One region of the Actinosynnema sp. NPDC050801 genome, then DNA from elsewhere that is predicted to be linked to it. Evidence: riboswitches for the same ligand, from Rfam matches in the RefSeq annotation. Region 1 holds a riboswitch; each other region holds the start of a gene.

Region 1 (3,269 bases):
GGACTCAGAGAAGCTGTGGGACATCCCGCTCAACGAGTTCGTGGAGAAGCTGGGCGGCACGCTGTCGCTCGCGACCAGGCAAGCCCTGGTGGGCTCCAGCACGGCCCGGACCATGGGCCTGCTGTTCGCCGAAGCGGGTGTCGAACCGACCGACGAGGACCTCGCCGACGGCGCGGCCTGGATCAGCCGGCGCACCGAGGAGCTGTTCCGGGCCGGCCTGCCCTGGCGTCCCGGCGCGGCCGCGGCGTTGCGCGCGGTCCGCGACTCGGGCGTGCCGATGGCGCTGGTCACCTCGACCGAACGGCGGCTGACCGAGGTCGCGCTGGACACCATCGGCCGCGACCTGTTCGACGTCACGGTGTGCGGTGACGAGGTCGACCGCCGCAACAAGCCGCTGCCCGACCCGTACCTCAAGGCCGCCCGACTGCTGGGCGTGGACCCCACCCGGTGCGTCGCCGTCGAGGACTCGCCGACCGGGGTGAACTCCGCCGCGGCCGCCGGCTGCACGGTGCTGGTGGTGCCGTGCGACGTGCCGGTCGAGCAGGGCGAGCGCCGCGTGTTCCGCGACTCCCTGGTGGGTGTCACGCTGGAGACGCTCGCCCCGCTGCTAGACCGCTGACCCCTGCTCCGCCCGGCGCGTGGCGGGGTCGACCAGCAGGCCGAACACCACACCGAGACCCAGCCACAGCGTCGCCGTCTCGGCGAGCGAGGCCAACCGGAAGTCCCACACCACGCCGGCCGGCATGTCGGCGGGCACGACATCCGGTGTCGCCGGGAACACCACCAGCAGCACGACCACCGCCGCCACCACGGCCGCCGCCACCGCGGTCCAGCGCACCGGACCGCCCAGGTTGCCCAGCCGGGACGCCAGGTGGCCTGCCCCGAACGCGACCAGCAACCCGGCCGCGATCAACCCCAGGTAGAGCACCGTGCGGTACTCCACCGTGCCCGGATCACCGACACCGGGCGGGTTGGCCGGGTACTTCACCGCGGGCAGCAACGCCGCCGCGCCGAACGCCGCCGCCGACAGCGCCACCGCCCGGACGAACGGCGCCTTGGCCGCGAACCAACGCCGCGACATCGCGTACGCGGTGGCGAACAGCGCGCCGACGGCGACGCCCACGACCACGGCGGCGAGCACACCGCCGACCACCTGCGTGCCCCGGCTGAACAACTCGCCGTGCCCGTGGTCCGAGCCCGGCTCCGCGGGACGTGCCCGTTCCACGGCCAGTGCCGCCCGGATCGGCGCCTCGACCACGAGCACGCCGACCAGGCCCGCGAGCAGCCCGGACACCGCGCCCGCGCCGACACCGCGCAGCAGCAACCCCCGGTAGGTGGGTGTTGTCACGTCGCCGCGCCTAGTGGCACGGAACGCCGAGCGCGTGGCGCCCGTCGTGGAAGAACTCGTGCACGGTCTCGGCGGCGTGGCCGAGCGCGATGCCGTTCTCCTGCAGGACCAGCCACGTCACGGTCAACGCGACCAGTGCGACGGCGTAGGCCCACTTGGGAACCGGGGTGACCCAGGGGTCGGTGAGAGCAGGGGTGTGCGCGGGGCTCGTCATGACGGCCTCCTCCATACCTCGTGGAAGGTCAACAACAACTCGTGCCGCAGCCGGTCTCCTGACTCCCGGATCGACGCCGTCCCCGCGTCTTCCCAGCCGCTCCACGCGACCAGTGACGTTCTCGGCGGGTTGGCTCCCCGGTCACAGTGGCGAGGACCGCGCCGGATTCACACCGGCTTCCCGTCCACTGCGGCGCTGCGAACCGTAGATGTCGATCGTGGGCCGGCACAACCGACCAGACGAGTTGTCGTGTTCCTCACGTGCGCGGGTCAGCGCCGCGGCGGGGTGGTTCGGGGCAGCGGGCAGTCACCGCAGGTGCCGCCGCCGTCGAGCCGGTAGTACAGGCAGCAGCTGCGCCGCCGGAACACCACCTCGCCCGGGAATGGGATGAACTCGCCCGTGCCCTTGAGCGGCGGGTCGGCGAACAGCTCGTCGGCCAACCCGGCGCAGTCGATCCCGCCGCGGTGGACCGTGCGCAACGCGCCCGCCATGGACGACCCCGCGTTGCCCCACAACAGGCCGCGCGCCACCGGCGTGACCGCGTGCACCGCCTCCACCACCGGCTCCAGCGACTCGGCCACGCCGATGCCCGCGAGCGGCTCCTTGAGCCGGACCTGGAGACCGTCGGGGCGGTAGCGCCACCACAGGTTGGCGGGACGGATGTCCGGCGCGACCCCGCCGACCGCGCGGGCGGCGACCACCGGGCTCAGCAGCCGTGCGGTGTAGCCGAGGAAGAACAGCGACGCGGCGACCCGCCGTTCACCGGTGCGGTACCGGTCGCCGATCCGGTCGAGGGCGTCGGGCAGGTCGGGGCCGTCGAGCAGCCGCGCGCCGTCGTGCCAGGTGTCGTCGGGCCGGCCGACGTCCAGGGCGAAGAACGGGCTGAGGCCGCGGATCTGCCGCAGGGTGGTGAGGACTCGGGCGAACTCGGACACGTGACCTAGTCTGCCGCCGTGGACGCACTGGGGTTGGGACTGGCCCTCGGCCTGGCCGCGAGCATCAGCCCCGGGCCGCTGTTGGTGCTGGTGGTGACGTCGGCGTTGCGCTCGGGTTGGCGGGCGGGCGCGCTGACCGCGTGCGCGCCGCTGCTGTCGGACGCCGTGGTGGTCGCCGTGACGCTGCTCCTGCTGGACCGCCTGCCCGCGCGGGCGCTGGGCGTGCTCGGGGTTGTGGGCGCGGTGTTCGTGGTGTGGAGCGGCGTGCAGACGGTCCGGGAGGCGCGGTCGGCCACCCTGGCCGCCGGCTCCGCGACCGGTGGACCCGCCGATGCCGCCGGTCCTGTCGAGACCGACCGTGCTGCCGGTACCACCGGGCCTGCCGATGCCGGCCGTGCTGCCGATGCCGCCGGTCTTGTCGAGACCGCCGGACCTGCCGGTGCCGCCCGTCCTGCCGGTGCCGCCGGACCTGCCGAGGCCGACCGTGCCGCCGATCCGCCCGTCGGCGAGCCTGCTTCCAGCGCGCCTGCTCAGGACGAGCCGGCTTCCGCCGGAACCGTTGTGCCGCAGGAAGACCGTGCTTCGCAGCCGTCCCCGCCCAGGGGACCCCTGTTTTCGATTCTACCGACGAGGTCCGACAAAACCGGCTCGCGCGCGCTCCGCCGAGCGGTCCTGGTGAACGTGCTCAGCCCGCACCCGTGGCTCGCCTGGGCGACCGCGCTCGGTCCGTTGACCATCACCACCTGGCGCGGATCGCCCGCCGCCGGCGCGG
Region 2 (3,269 bases), on a different contig from region 1:
CGGGAACCGCGCCAGGTCGGCCTCGGCGCGGATGGTGGCGAAGGAACGGCGGTAGATCTCCGCGCCGTCCTTGACGTAGCTGGTCACCTGATCTCCTCGTACCCGTCGCCGGTCGCGACGAACTCCACCACGTCGCCGGCCGGCCGGCCGCACCGCCGGGCGCAACCGGACCAGTGCACGCGTCCCGGCGCGGTCCGGGTGTCGACCCACCGGGTGGCGTCGGCCCGCACGTCGGCCAGGGACTTCGCGCACCCCGGCCGCCCGGTGCACGCGCTCACCCCGTGCCACCGCGAGTCCGGCGACGTGAACAGGCCACTGGTATCGCTCCCGGCCGGCAGCACCACGCTGCGCCACGGCGTGAGCCGCACCGGCACGCCGGCGAGCAGCCGCGCGTCCCAGCGCCCCAACGGCACGCCGGCCACGACCACCGACCCGTGCACGCCCGGTGCGACGGGCATCACAGTCGGCTCGATCCGCGCGTCGCCCGGAACGCCCAGCGCGTCGGTGATCTTCCGCACACCGCCGTCCACTTCGGACAGCCGCCAGGCGTCGCCGCGGATCTCGCCGAACACGCGTGCGGCGGTCACCACGGCGTCCACTGGATCGGTCACGCGGAGCCCGGAATCCCGTCCTGCCAGGAACAACGCGTCGTCGACGAGCCCGACGTCACCCGACAGGCCGCTCACCGCGCCACCCACCGTGACCAGGAAACGCCCTGGCAGGGACGCCAGCCCGGGCACCGCGCGCAACGCCGCGTCGATCGCGTCGACCAACGCCTGGTTGTCCTCCAACGGCGCGGCGACGATGTTGCGCATCCGCTCGTGGGTCAGCGAGGGCAGCAGGCCGACGTCGCGCAACCGGGCGCCCAGCTCGTGCTCCGCGCCCGGCGCCAAGCCCCTGATCTGCACGTTCGCCCGCGAGGTGAGCTCCAGGAACCCGTCACCGAGTTCGAGGGCGGCGGTCCGCAGCACGTCGACCTGCGCCGCGCTCACCGTGCCGCCGGGTACCCGGACCCGGGCCAACCCGCCGTCGGCGGCCCGGTGCACGTCGACGGCACCGGGGCAGGCGTCCGGGTGGGTGCGGCCTGCCGACGTGGTCGCCTCCGCGGAGGGCGCATGGGGTGCCGTGGGCATGGACTGGATGCTAACTGCCGTTAGGGTGACCTCCGAACGGCGAAGCAGCAGGAGGAAGCCGGTGTGAATCCGGCGCGGTCCCGCCACTGTGACCGGGCGTGCCCCGGGAGTCAGGAACTCCGCTCGCCGTCCCCCACGACCGGGGCGAGGACCCCCGAGGGATGGAGCCCGCACGTGATCCTGCTGTTGTCGACCTCCGACACGGACCTGCTGTCCGCCCGTGCCAGTGGCGCGGACTACCGCCTGGCCAACCCCGCCCGCACCGCCGCGGACGACCTCCCGGCGCTGGTGGAGGGCGTCGACCTGGTGGTCGTGCGCATCCTCGGCGGTCGCCGGATGTGGGAGGAGGGCCTCGACCGGCTGCTCGCCTCGGGTCTGCCGGTGGTGGTGCTGGGCGGTGAGCAGAACCCCGACGCGCCGCTGATGGAGCTGTCGACCGTGCCGGGCGGTGTGTGCGCGGAGGCGCACGCGTACCTGGCGCACGGCGGCGCGGCGAACCTCGCCCAGCTGCACCACTTCCTGTCCGACACCGTGCTGCTCACCGGTCACGGCTTCGCGCCGCCCGAGCCGACGCCCACCTGGGGCCTGCTGGAGCGGGAGCAGGCCGGCGAGGGCCCGACCATCGCGGTCCTGTACTACCGGGCCCACCACGTGGCCGGCAACACGGCGTTCGTGCACGCGCTGTGCGACGCGATCGTGGCCAAGGGCGGCCGGCCGCTGCCGGTCTACTGCGCCTCCCTGCGCGCGGCCGACCCGGAACTGCTGGCCGAACTGGGCCGAGCGGACGCGCTGGTGGTCACCGTGTTGGCGGCGGGCGGCACCAAGCCCGCCGCCGCGGCCGCCGGTGGCGACGACGACGCGTGGGACGTGGGCGCGTTGGCGGCCCTGGACGTCCCGATCCTCCAGGCCCTGTGCTTGACCGGCAGCCGTGCCGCGTGGGACGAGAACGACGACGGACTGTCCCCTTTGGACACCGCGACCCAGGTGGCGATCCCCGAGTTCGACGGCCGGATCATCACCGTGCCGTTCTCGTTCAAGGAGGTCGACGAGGACGGCCTCACCGTCTACGTCGCCGACGAGGAGCGTGCGTCGCGGGTCGCGGGCATCGCCGTCCGCCACGGCAGGCTGCGGCACATCCCGCCGGCCGAACGACGGATCGCGGTCATGCTCTCGGCGTACCCGACCAAGCACTCCCGCATCGGCAACGCGGTCGGGCTGGACACCCCGGCCAGCGTGGTCCGGTTGCTCACCGCGATGAAGGACCACGGCTACGACATCGGCGACGAGCTGCCCGGCGTGGCGGACCTCGACGGCGACGCGTTGATCCACGCCCTCATCGCGGCCGGCGGCCAGGACGCCGACTGGTTGACCGAGGAGCAGCTCCAGGGCAACCCGGTCCGGCTTCCCGCCGCCCGCTACCGGGAGTGGTACACGACCCTTCCGGAGGACACCCGGCAGGAGATGGAGCAGCACTGGGGCGAAGCTCCCGGTGAGCTGTTCGTGGACCGGTCGAAGGACCCCGACGGCGAGATCGTCCTGGCCGCCCTGCGCTCGGGCAACGTCGTGGTCATGGTCCAGCCGCCCCGCGGCTTCGGCGAGAACCCGATCGCCATCTACCACGACCCCGACCTGCCGCCGAGCCACCACTACCTGGCCGCCTACCGCTGGCTGGAGGACGAGTTCGGCGCCGACGCCGTGGTGCACGTCGGCAAGCACGGCAACCTGGAGTGGCTGCCCGGCAAGACCGTCGGCATGTCGGCGGGCTGCGGCCCCGACGCCGCCCTGGGCGACCTGCCGCTGATCTACCCGTTCCTGGTCAACGACCCGGGCGAGGGCACCCAGGCCAAGCGGCGGGCGCACGCCACCCTGGTGGACCACCTCGTGCCGCCGATGGCCAGGGCCGACAGCTACGGCGACATCGCCCGGCTGGAGCAGCTGCTGGACGAGCACGGCAACATCGCCGCCATGGACCCGGCCAAGCTGCCGGCCATCCGGGCGCAGATCTGGACCCTCATCCAGGCCGCGAAGCTCGACCACGACCTCGGCCTGGACGACCGGCCGCACGACGCCGAGTTCGACGAGCTGATCCTGCACGTCGACGGCTGGCTGTGCGAGGTCAAGGACGTGCAGATCCGC
Region 3 (3,269 bases), on a different contig from region 1:
GGGACTGATACCTGGGAGGTGTGTGGATGCGGCTCGCAGTGATCCCAGGAGACGGGATCGGGCCCGAGGTCGTCGCCGAGGCCCTGAAGGTGCTCGGTGAGGTCGTTCCAGCGGCTGAGATCACCCGCTACGACCTCGGCGCGGCGCGCTGGCACGCCACAGGTGAGTTGCTGCCGGAGTCCGTGCTCGGGGAACTCCGCCAGCACGACGCGATCCTGCTCGGCGCGGTCGGTGACCCGTCGGTGCCGAGCGGGATCCTGGAACGCGGCCTGTTGCTCCGGCTCCGGTTCGAACTGGACCACCACGTGAACCTGCGCCCGGCCCGGCTCTACCCCGGCGTGCGCAGCCCGATCGCCGACCCGCCCGAGATCGACATGGTGGTGGTGCGCGAGGGCACGGAGGGCCTGTACGCCGGCAACGGCGGGCTCCTGCGCAAGGACACGCCGCACGAGATCGCGACCGAGGTGTCGATCAACACGTCGTTCGGCGTGGAGCGGGTGGTGCGCGACGCGTTCGCCCGTTCGGCGAACCGGCCGCGCAAGCACCTCACGCTCGTGCACAAGACCAACGTGCTCACGCACGCCGGTTCGTTGTGGTCGCGCGTGGTGGAGGAGGTGTCGTTGCAGCACCCGGACGTGACGGTGGCCTACCAGCACGTGGACGCGGCGACGATCCACCTGGTCACCGACCCGGGCCGGTACGACGTGATCGTGACGGACAACCTGTTCGGCGACATCCTGACCGACCTGGCGGCGGCGGTGACCGGCGGCATCGGGCTGGCGGCGTCGGGCAACCTCGACGTGACGCGGCGCAACCCGAGCATGTTCGAGCCGGTGCACGGCAGCGCGCCGGACATCGCGGGCCAGGGCATCGCCGACCCGACCGCGGCGGTCCTCTCCGTCGCCCTGATGCTGGACCACCTCGGCGAGTCCGAGGCGGCCCGGCGGATCGAAGCGTCGGTGGCGTTCGATCTGGCGACTCGTGACCACTCGTCGCCGGGCGCGACCTACGCGGTGGGCGACCGCCTGGCCGCCTTGGTGTCGTCCAACGTCCGCACCGGCTGACCCACGCGAGTCGAACGCTCAGGACCCGTGAGTCGAACCTTCAAGACCCGCGAGTCGAACCTTCAAGACCCGCGAGTCGAACGCTCAGGACCCGTGAGTCGAACCTTCAAGACCCGCGAGTCGAACGCTCAGGACCCGTGAGTTCAACGCTCGGGACCGGCGTGCCACCACCTGAGCGTTGAACTCGGCCTACCTGAGTGTTCGACTCGCGGGACGCGAGTGTTCGACTCGCGCAGGCGAAAGCACGTGATCAGGGCCACCACGACCTCGTCGTGGTGGCCCTGACCGCGTCACGGGCCGTAGGGTCGCCGGTGCCGCCCGTGGGGGAAGTCCGGTCGAAGTCCGGCGCTGACCCGCAACGGTAGGTCGAGCCACGTGCTCGGCGAGCCCGATCACCCGCGGGCGGTGGGAAGTTGCTCCAACTCCTGCCGTGGTCTGCGGGACGGGTGCGCCGGCCTGCCACGAGCGGGCGCGGGTGGCCGGTCTGGGCCACCCGTCCGAAAGGCGACCGGTGACCTCCACCAGCAGTCGGCGCACGACCGACCGCGCCGCACCACCGACACCGCGCCGCCCGTCCACCGCGGGCCTCTGCCTCGCCCTCACCGCCGTCCTCGCCGCCTCGGTCGTCTGCGGTGTGGCGCTGGGGCCGGTGCGCATCCCGTTCGGCGACGTCCTCCGCTTCCTGGCCGCCGCGCTCACCGGCGGCACGATCGACGCCGCCGAGGCGGGCCCCTACCGGATCGTGTGGGACATCCGCCTGCCGCGCGTCCTGCTCGCCGCCGTCGTCGGCGCGGGCCTGTCCGCGGTCGGCGTCGCGATCCAGGCCATGGTCCGCAACGCCCTGGCCGACCCGTACGTGCTGGGCATCTCCTCCGGCGCGAGCGTCGGCGCGACCGCCGTCGCGACCACCGGCCTGTTCGCCTCACTGGGCATCTACGCCCTGTCCACGGCCGCGTTCCTGGCCGCGCTCGCCGCGATGGCCCTGGTCTACGTGGTCGCCGGCCGCAACCTGACCCCGTTGCGCCTCGTGCTCACCGGCACCGCCATGGCCTACGGCTTCTCCGCCCTGGCCATGCTGCTGGTGTTCCAGTCACCACGCGGCGAGGCGGCACGGGCCGCGATGTTCTGGCTGCTGGGCAGCCTCGGCGGCGTCACGTGGGCGGCACTGCCCGTCGCCGCCGCCGTCGTGCTGGCCGGTGTCGCCTACCTCCAGAGCCGCGCCAAGCACCTCAACGCCCTCTCCATGGGCGACGAGACCGCGACCACCCTCGGCATCGACGTCTCCCGCACCCGCAAGGCGCTGTTCGGCGTCACCGCCGCCATGACCGGCGTGCTGGTCGCGGTCAGCGGCGCGGTCGGGTTCGTCGGCCTCATGCTGCCGCACGCGGTCCGGCTCACGGTCGGCGCGGACCACCGCAAGGTGCTGGCCGTGGCACCCCTGGCGGGCGCCTGCTTCCTCATCTGGGTGGACGTCGCCGCACGCCTGCTCGCCGCACCCGAGGAACTGCCGCTGGGCGTCATCACGGCCGCGCTGGGCGTGCCGTGCTTCATCCTGCTGATGCGCCGCCGCGGCTACGTGTTCGGCGGCCGCTGATGGACCGCCGCCATATGGACGTCCGACTCGACCGCGTCACCGTCGACGGCATCCTCCACGGCATCGACCTGCACGCCGGCGCCAACGAGGTGCACGGCATCGTCGGCCCCAACGGCAGCGGCAAGTCCACCACGCTGCGCTGCGTGTACCGGGCGCTGCGACCGTCCGGGGGAGTGGTGCGGCTCGGCGGCCGGGACCTCGCCACGACGAAGGTCCGCGACACCGCCGAGCACCTCGCCGCGCTCACCCAGGACAGCCACGTCGAGTTCGACTTCACCGTCACCGAGGTCGTCGGTATGGGACGCCTCCCGCACCGGGGCACTCCGCAACGCGACCGGGAGGTGGTCGCCGACGCGCTGTCCCGAGTGGACGCCGCGCACCTCGCGGACCGGGGCTTCCTCAGCCTCTCCGGCGGCGAGCGCCAACGCGTCCTCATCGCCCGCGCGCTCGCCCAGCAGCCGAAGGTGCTCGTGCTGGACGAACCCACCAACCACCTCGACATCAGCCACCAGCTCGCGGTGCTCGCGCTGGTCCGCAGCCTGGACGTGACCGTCCTCGCGGTCCTGCACGACCTCAACCTCGCCGCCGCCTACTGCGACCGCCTGCACGTG

Evidence for each region. A riboswitch is a leader RNA that binds a small molecule or an ion and turns the genes downstream of it on or off. The one in region 1 is predicted to bind cobalamin.
Region 2: linked by a shared signal. The riboswitch ahead of cobN (cobaltochelatase subunit CobN) and the one ahead of AB0K14_RS05165 (CbtB-domain containing protein) in region 1 are both predicted to bind cobalamin.
Region 3: linked by a shared signal. The riboswitch ahead of AB0K14_RS16420 (iron ABC transporter permease) and the one ahead of AB0K14_RS05165 (CbtB-domain containing protein) in region 1 are both predicted to bind cobalamin.

The regions. Positions count from the first base shown of each region.
Region 1 covers NZ_JBFAQZ010000002.1:66,127-69,395, forward strand. The annotation lists gene AB0K14_RS05155 (HAD family phosphatase) at 1-619, shown strand, start outside; gene AB0K14_RS05160 (CbtA family protein) at 608-1,348, opposite strand; gene AB0K14_RS05165 (CbtB-domain containing protein) at 1,359-1,562, opposite strand; cobalamin riboswitch at 1,593-1,777, opposite strand; gene AB0K14_RS05170 ((2Fe-2S)-binding protein) at 1,832-2,497, opposite strand; gene AB0K14_RS05175 (LysE family transporter) at 2,516-3,269, shown strand, end outside.
Region 2 covers NZ_JBFAQZ010000029.1:7,409-10,677, forward strand. The annotation lists gene AB0K14_RS36455 (precorrin-8X methylmutase) at 1-87, opposite strand, end outside; gene AB0K14_RS36460 (hypothetical protein) at 84-1,133, opposite strand; cobalamin riboswitch at 1,141-1,274, shown strand; gene cobN (cobaltochelatase subunit CobN) at 1,308-3,269, shown strand, end outside.
Region 3 covers NZ_JBFAQZ010000006.1:284,535-287,803, reverse strand. The annotation lists gene AB0K14_RS16425 (3-isopropylmalate dehydrogenase) at 27-1,064, shown strand; cobalamin riboswitch at 1,357-1,483, shown strand; gene AB0K14_RS16420 (iron ABC transporter permease) at 1,576-2,658, shown strand; gene AB0K14_RS16415 (heme ABC transporter ATP-binding protein) at 2,673-3,269, shown strand, end outside.